Regions from separate parts of the Streptomyces sp. NPDC002817 genome, predicted to be linked through region 2. Evidence: riboswitches for the same ligand, from Rfam matches in the RefSeq annotation. Region 2 holds a riboswitch; the other holds the start of a gene.
The links. Region 2 has a riboswitch for thiamine pyrophosphate ahead of thiO (glycine oxidase ThiO). Riboswitches for the same ligand answer to the same signal wherever they lie in the genome.

Region 1 (4,132 bases), on a different contig from region 2:
TCTCACGCCTGCCGAGCGCAAGGACGTCGTGGCCGAGATCGGTGAGAAGCCGTTCCGTGCCAAGCAGCTCTCGCAGCACTACTTCGCGCGGTACGCGCACGAGCCGGAGCAGTGGACCGATATCCCGGCCGGTGCTCGCGGAAAGCTGCAGGAGGCGCTGCTTCCTGAGCTGATGACCGTCGTACGGCATCTGTCGACCGACCAGGGGACCACGCGCAAGACGTTGTGGCGGCTGTTCGACGGGACGCTCGTGGAGTCGGTGCTGATGCGGTACCCGGACCGGGTGACCATGTGCATCAGCTCGCAGGCCGGGTGCGGGATGAACTGTCCCTTCTGCGCGACCGGGCAGGCCGGGCTCGACCGGAATCTGTCCACCGCCGAGATCGTCCATCAGATCGTGGACGGGATGCGGGCGCTGCGCGACGGGGACGTGCCCGGTGGGCCCGCGCGGCTCTCCAACATCGTCTTCATGGGCATGGGTGAGCCGCTCGCCAACTACAAGCGGGTCGTGCAGTCCATCCGTGCCCTCACCGACCCCGCCCCCGACGGGCTCGGCATCTCGCAGCGTGGCATCACCGTCTCGACCGTCGGTCTGGTGCCGGCCATCCACCGGTTCGCCGACGAGGGCTTCAAGTGCCGGCTCGCGATCTCGCTGCACGCGCCGGACGACGAGCTGCGCGACACCCTCGTACCCGTGAACACGCGGTGGAAGGTGCGCGAGGTGCTCGACGCCGGTTTCGAGTACGTCGAGAAGTCGGGGCGCCGGCTCTCCATCGAGTACGCGCTCATCCGGGACATCAACGACCAGGCCTGGCGTGGTGACCGGCTCGGGCGGCTGCTCAGGGGCAAGCCCGTGCATGTGAACCTCATTCCGCTGAACCCGACTCCAGGGTCCAAGTGGACCGCCTCCCGGCCGGAGGACGAGAAGGCCTTCGTGGAGGCCATCGCCGCGCACGGGGTGCCCGTCACCGTTCGGGACACCCGTGGGCAGGAGATCGACGGGGCCTGCGGTCAGCTGGCGGCGGGCGAGCGGTAACCTGAGCTCGTACGTACATCTTCATATTCCGACAGGGGAGCGCCACAGCGCTGAGAGTGCGGCAATCGGGCCGCAGACCCTCCGAACCTGGCCCAGGTCATTCTGGGTAGGGAGATCGGTCATTACTCAAGCTGTTGCGCCCTGCCCGGAGCCTTTCAGAGGTTCCGGGCAGGGCCGCGTCTCTTCCTGGTCAACCCAGGAGGAATCCAGTGAGCATCACCAAGAAGGCCACGGTCTTCGCCGTCGGGTTCGGTCTCGTCGCGCTCTCCGCGTGCGGGTCGTCCGACAGCGACAGCGGCGGCGACTCCAAGACCGTCACCCTCGTCAGCCACAACTCGTGGGCCGTCTCCAAGAGCGTGCTCGCCGCGTTCGAGAAGGAGTCCGGGTACAAGGTCAAGGTCCTCGAGGACGGTGACGCCGGGCAGGCCGTCAACAAGGCGATCCTGACCAAGGACAACCCGCAGGGCGACGTCTTCTTCGGCGTCGACAACACCCTGCTGTCGAGGGCGCTGGACAACGGGCTGTTCCAGTCGTACGAGGCGAAGGGTGCCGATGAGATCGGGGCCGGGTACCGGGTCGACGGGGACAAGGTCACGCCCATCGACACCGGCGACATCTGCGTCAACTACGACAAGGCCTACTTCAGCGAGCACGAGCTGGCCCCGCCGACGTCGTACGACGACCTGATCAAGCCCGCCTACAAGAACCTCCTCGTCACCGAGAACGCCTCCACCTCCTCGCCGGGGCTCGGGTTCCTGCTCGGCACCGCCGCCAAGTACGGCGACGACGGCTGGCAGGACTACTGGACGAAGCTCAAGGCCAACGGCGTGAAGGTCGTCGACGGCTGGGAGCAGGCCTACAACGAGGAGTTCTCGGGGTCCGCCGGCGGCAAGAAGGCCAAGGCCGACCGGCCGCTCGTCGTCTCGTACGCCTCCTCGCCGCCCGCCGAGGTGATCTACGCCGATCCGAAGCCGACGACCGCGCCGACCGGGGTCGCGGAGGGCACCTGCTTCCGGCAGATCGAGTTCGCGGGGCTGCTGAGCAACGCGCGGAACAGCGCGGGCGGCAAGGCGCTCATCGACTTCCTGATCAGCAAGAAGTTCCAGGAGGACATGCCGCTCAACATGTTCGTCTACCCGGTGGTCGAGGGGGCGGCCGTGCCCGCCGAGTTCACGAAGTACGGGCCCGCCGCCAAGGACCCCGAGACCCTCGACCCCGCCAAGATCGCCGACAACCGTGACCAGTGGGTCAAGTCGTGGACCTCGCTCGTACTGAAGTAGCCCCACGCGGGAGCCTCAAGGGGAACGTGACGCGGCTCGGGCTCATGGCCCTGCCCGTCGCGTTCTTCGGGGTCTTCTTCGCCTGGCCCGTCGCCGCGATCGTGGCGCGCGGGCTCAAGGCCGACGGCGCGTGGCGGTTCGGCCGGATCACGGACGTGCTCGCACAGTCCGACATCCGGCACGTCCTGTGGTTCACCACCTGGCAGGCCCTCGCCTCCACCGCGCTCACCCTGCTGATCGCGCTGCCGGGCGCCTATGTCTTCGCCCGCTTCGACTTCCCGGGCAAGCAGATCCTGCGGGCGGTCGTGACGGTGCCGTTCGTGCTGCCGACGGTCGTGGTGGGTACGGCGTTCCTGGCACTGGTCGGGCGTGGGGGACTGCTCGACGAGCTGTGGGGCGTACGGCTGGACACGACGGTGTGGGCGATCCTGCTCGCGCACGTCTTCTTCAACTACGCGGTCGTCGTACGGACGGTCGGCGGGCTCTGGGCACAGCTCGACCCGCGGCAGGAGGAGGCCGCGCGGATGCTGGGCGCCTCGCGCCTCGCAGCCTGGCGGAAGGTGACCCTGCCCGCGCTCGGGCCCGCCGTGGCGGCCGCCGCCCTCATGGTCTTCCTGTTCACCTTCACCTCCTTCGGCGTGGTGCAGATCCTCGGCGGACCGACCTTCTCCACCCTCGAGGTGGAGATCTACCGCCAGACCTCGGAGATCTTCGACCTCGCCACGGCCGCGGTCCTCACGATCATCCAGTTCGTGGCCGTCGGCTCGATCCTCGCCCTGCACGCCTGGACCGTACGGCGACGGGAGACCGCGCTGCGGCTGGTGGACGCGTCCGTGACGGCCCGGCGGCCGCGTGGGGCGGGGCAGTGGGCGCTGCTGGGCGGGGTGCTGGCCACCGTGCTCGTCCTGATCCTGCTGCCGCTCGCCGTGCTCGTGCAACGGTCGCTGGACGCCCCCGACTTCGGGTACTACCGAGCGCTGACGAAGTCCGACGGGGGAGTGTTCCTGGTGCCTCCGATCGAGGCGATCGGCAACTCTCTGGCGTACGCAGTCGCCGCCACGGCCATCGCGGTGGTGATCGGCGGTCTCGCCGCGGCCGCGCTGACCCGGCGGGACGCGGGGCGGTTCGTACGGGGCTTCGACGCGCTGCTGATGCTGCCGCTGGGCGTGTCCGCGGTGACGGTCGGGTTCGGGTTCCTGATCGCCCTCGACGAGCCGCCGCTGGATCTGCGGGCCTCGTGGATCCTGGTGCCGCTCGCGCAGGCGCTGGTCGGTGTGCCCTTCGTCGTACGGACCATGCTGCCCGTGCTGCGGGCCGTGGACCACCGGCTGCGGGAGGCCGCGGCCGTGCTCGGGGCGTCGCCCTGGCGGGTGTGGCGGGAGGTCGATCTGCCCCTGGTACGGCGGGCGTTGCTGATCGCGGCCGGGTTCGCGTTCGCCGTGTCGCTGGGGGAGTTCGGGGCGACCGTGTTCATCGCGCGGCCCGACAACCCGACGCTGCCGGTCGCGGTGGCGCGGTTGCTGGGGCGGGCCGGGGAGCTCAACTACGGGCAGGCGATGGCCCTTTCGACGATTCTGATGGTGGTGTGCGCGGTGGCGCTGCTGGTGCTGGAGCGGCTGAGGACCGATCGGACGGGTGAGTTCTGATGCTGCTGAGCATCGAGGGCGCGACGGTCCGCTTCGGCGGGCGGGCGGTGCTGGACGGGGTCGACCTGTCGGTCGCCGAGCACGAGATCGTGTGTGTGCTCGGGCCCAGCGGGAGCGGGAAGTCGACGCTGCTGCGGGCGGTGGCCGGGCTGCAACACCTGGACGAGGGA
Region 2 (4,132 bases):
ATCAGGCGGGAGGAGAAGGTCCTGCCGCCGAGGACGAAGGGATCGTCGGCCATGGGTCAGCCTCCTTGGACGGCGGTGAGGACCTCGACGCGGTCTCCCTCGCGGAGGGACGTCGACGGCCACTGTCCGCGCGGGACGACGGTTTCGTTGAGGGCCGCGGCCACTCCGGCGGGGGCCGGGGCGAGGGCCCGCACGACGGTGTCGAGAGCCGTGCCGGGAGCGATCTCCCGCGGCTCTCCGTTGACGGAGATGTTCATGCGGGCAGCTCCGTGAAGGTGAAACGCCGGGGGGTGAAGGGGCGGACCTCGTCCGGCAGTTCACCCGTGGTCAGCACATGGGCCATCGCGTCGCCGGTGACCGGCGTGAGTAGCACACCGTTGCGATAGTGGCCGGTCGCCAGGAGCAGCCCAGGGAGCTCGGTCGGTCCGAGCAGCGGAGCGTTGTCGGGGGAACCGGGGCGCAGCCCGGCGCGGGTCTCCGTGAGCGGCAGCTCCGTGATGCCCGGCACCAGCTCATGGGCGTCGCGCAGCAGCTCGTACACCCCGCCCGCGGTCACCGTGGTGTCCCAGCCCTGCTCCTCGCTGGTCGCCCCGATCACCAGCTCGCCGTTCTCGCGCGGCACCAGATAGACCTGGCTGCCACGGACCACGGCACGCACGGTCCGGTTCAGGAAGGGCGCGTACCGCTGCGGCACGGTCAGCCGCAGCACCTGCCCCTTCACGGGCCGCACCGGCGGCAGGACGTCGTCGGGAACACCGGCGAGCCGCCCGCTGAGGCTGCCGGCGGCGAGCACCACCTGGGCCGCGCCCAGCCGGGTGCCGTCGGTGGCCGTGATGCCGGCGGCCCGGTCCCCTACGAGGTCCAGGCGCTCGGCCCAGAGGCGGTGGAAGACCACGCCCGCCCGCTCGCAGGCGGCCAGCAGCGCCTTGACCAGCCGCCGGGGGTCGATCTGATGGTCGCCGTCGACCCGCAGCCCGCCACGCACGCCCGGCGCGAGCATCGGCTCCAGGCGCCGGCACTCCCGCCCGGACAGCCACTCCGACTCCAGGCCCGACTCCTGCTGAAGAGCGTGCAGTTCCCGCAGATGGGCACGGTCGTCGGCGTCCAGCGCGACGGCGAGCGTGCCGCAGCGGCGGTAGCCGAGGTCGTGGCCGGTGAGCTCGGTGAGCTCGGCCGCGAACTCCGGATAGCGGCGGGCCGAGGCCAGGTTCAGGCCCAGCAGGGTCTGCTCGCCGTAGTGCAGTTCCGTGACGGCGGCCAGCATCCCGGCGGCCACCCGGGCGGCCCCGCCGCCCGGTTCGGGATCGACGACGGCCGTGGCGAAACCGCGCTGCGCGGCCCGCCAGGCCGTGACAAGGCCGATGATTCCGCCCCCGACGACCAGGACGTCTGACGTACGTGAGGACATGGGCGTCCAGCCCCTCCCTTCGCCGGCATGACCCGGATCAGGTTCGTACGGTCGGAGGCCGCCAGCCTCCCTCTCAGCCCGGTGCGTCCGGGCTCCCGCGAGTGCTCTACGTTGGCCACCCTAGCTCTTGGTTTTGCGCTTGTGTAAGGGAGCCTGCTGCCATGCCCCGCTCGCTGGACGGCCTCGTCCTCGCCCCCGTCGTCGACCAGGCCGCAGGTCAGGTGGGTACCCGCACCCGGTTCACGTACCACGAGAAGAGCGGCGAGATCTGGGCCGAGTACGGGGGCGGCGACGTCGTGCGCGGGCATCTGGTGGGTACCCGGGAGGGCGACCGGCTCGACTTCCGGTACGTCCAGCTCAAGCACGACGGGACGACCTCGTCGGGGCACTGCGTGTCCACGGTCGTCGAGCTGCCGGACGGGCGGGTGCGGCTGGAGGAGAGCTGGGAGTGGGAGTCGCAGCCGGGCAGCGGGACGAGCGTTGTGGAGCAGGTCACGGTGCATGACCGCTGACTGACAAATTGTCAGTTGTCTATGGTGATCCGGTGAGCGAGCAGACGGAGCAGTCTCAGCGGCGCGTGGTCGTGGTCGGCGCGGGCATGGCCGGCGTGCAGACCGCGGTAGCCCTGCGCGAACAGGGTTTCACCGGCACCGTGACCCTCATCGGCGCGGAGCCGCATCAGCCGTACGACCGGCCGCCGTTGTCCAAGGCCGTACTGCTCGGCAAGGCCGAGGGCTCCGCCTTCGACATCGACTTCGAGGCGCTCGGCATCGCACTGGAACTGGGCCGCGAGGTGCTGGGCGTCCGCCCCGCCGAGCACGAACTGGACACCGGGTCCGGGCCCGTGCCGTACGACGTCCTGGTCCTCGCCACCGGTGCCGAACCGATCCGGCTGCCCGGCGCGGAGGGCGTCCCCGGCGTCCATCTGCTGCGCACCCTCGACGACGCCGAGCGGCTGCGGCCCGTACTCGCCCGGCAGCACGACATCGTGGTGGTCGGCGCGGGCTGGATCGGCGCCGAGTTCGCCACCGCCGCGCGCGAGGCGGGCTGCGCGGTGACGGTCGTCGAGGCCGCCGAAAGGCCGCTCGCGGGGGCGCTCCCTGCGGAGGTGGCCGCGCCGATGTCGTCCTGGTACGCCGACGCCGGTGCCACATTGCGCACCCACGCGCGCGTGGAGCGGGTGCGGCCCGGCGAGGTCCTCCTGGACGACGGCACACGGCTGCCCGCGGACGCCGTCGTGGTCGGCATCGGCGCCCGCCCCGCCACGGCCTGGCTGGCCGGCTCGGGCATCGAGCTCGGCGCGCACGGCGAGGTCGTGGCCGACGACCGCCTGCGCACCTCCGCGCCGGACGTCTACGCGGTCGGCGACTGCGCGTCCTTCCCCTCGGGAAGGTACGGCGAGCGACTGCTGGTCCACCACTGGGACAACGCCCTCCAGGGCCCGCGCACGGTGGCGGCCAACATCATCGGCGAGACGCCCGCGGTCTACGACCCCGTGCCGTACTTCTGGTCCGAGCAGTTCGGCCGCTTCGTCCAGTACGTCGGCCACCACACGTCCGCCGACACGGTGCTGTGGCGCGGCGACCCGTCCGGCCCGGCCTGGACGGTCTGCTGGCTGCGCGAGAACCGCCTCATCGCCCTGCTGGCGGTGGGCCGGCCCCGGGACCTGGCACAGGGACGGCGGCTGATCGAGGCGGGGCCGGAGCTGGACCCGGAGCTGCTGGCGGACCCGGCGAGGCCCCTGAAGGCGGCGACAGTGTAGTTCGAAAGCCCAGGTCGCGGGGGTCTGGCTTCCGACTGTCAGTGCGGGATGGCAGGCTTGATGTCGTGACCGAGATTGACGCAAAGATCGATGCTCTCGTCCCTGCCTGGCTCACCCTCCCCGACATCGCGGAAATCCTCGATGTCGAGGTGACGCGTGCGCGCCAGCTGGTCAAGGACGGCCAGCTCATCGCCGTACGCCGTGGTGAGAACCGCGCACTGCACGTCCCCGCCGCCTTCATCGACGGGGTCGAGCAGAAGGTCGTCAAGGGCCTCACCGGGACCCTGACGCTTCTGAGGGACGACGGCTTCTCCGACGAAGAGATGCTGGAGTGGCTCTTCACCCCCGACGACAGCCTGCCGGGCACCCCCGCCCAGGCGCTGAGCGAGAACCGCGGCACGGAGGTGAAGCGCAGGGCCCAGGCGCTCGCCGTCTGACCCAGGACCGCCGAACCGCCCGGCGCACGGTCCGCCACCCGCGCACCCGCACGGTCGCGACCGCCCCCGTGCGCAGGGCGGCACCGTGCCACAGCGGTGATGGGCGGACGCGTCCCACGCCCGGCGTCGATGACCTGCGGGTTCGTCGCCAGGACGTGGGTCGTGTCCGCCCGTCGCACCTGGGGCCGGGGCGTGGGCCGCGGAGCCGTCCCTGTGGTTCACTACGCCCGGCCCGCCCAGGTCGACCGCACCGGCCCGCAGCCCGTACGCCACCGACATCGGGGGACACCCATGCCCGTCACGTCCGACACCGACGCCCGCGCCCAGCTGGCCGACGCCCGGCTCTATCTCTGCACGGACGCCCGCAAGAAGCAGGGCGACCTGCCCGACTTCCTGGACGCGGTCCTGGAGAACGGCGTCGACTTCATCCAGCTCCGTGACAAGACCCTGGAAGCGGACGAGGAACTGGGCTGGCTGGAACTGTTCGCCGACAAGTGCCACATGTACGGCAAGGTCCTCTCGGTG

Region 1: linked by a shared signal. The riboswitch ahead of ACWD3I_RS28420 (thiamine ABC transporter substrate-binding protein) and the one ahead of thiO (glycine oxidase ThiO) in region 2 are both predicted to bind thiamine pyrophosphate.

Annotation. Positions count from the first base shown of each region.
Region 1 is NZ_JBSFUY010000017.1:89,358-93,489, forward strand. It holds gene rlmN (23S rRNA (adenine(2503)-C(2))-methyltransferase RlmN) at 1-1,036, shown strand, start outside; TPP riboswitch at 1,060-1,167, shown strand; gene ACWD3I_RS28420 (thiamine ABC transporter substrate-binding protein) at 1,246-2,316, shown strand; gene ACWD3I_RS28425 (ABC transporter permease) at 2,361-3,962, shown strand; gene ACWD3I_RS28430 (ABC transporter ATP-binding protein) at 3,962-4,132, shown strand, end outside.
Region 2 is NZ_JBSFUY010000023.1:54,190-58,321, forward strand. It holds gene ACWD3I_RS33455 (thiazole synthase) at 1-53, opposite strand, end outside; gene thiS (sulfur carrier protein ThiS) at 57-257, opposite strand; gene thiO (glycine oxidase ThiO) at 254-1,408, opposite strand; TPP riboswitch at 1,406-1,517, opposite strand; gene ACWD3I_RS33470 (hypothetical protein) at 1,570-1,920, shown strand; gene ACWD3I_RS33475 (NAD(P)/FAD-dependent oxidoreductase) at 1,953-3,170, shown strand; gene ACWD3I_RS33480 (Rv2175c family DNA-binding protein) at 3,236-3,607, shown strand; gene thiE (thiamine phosphate synthase) at 3,899-4,132, shown strand, end outside.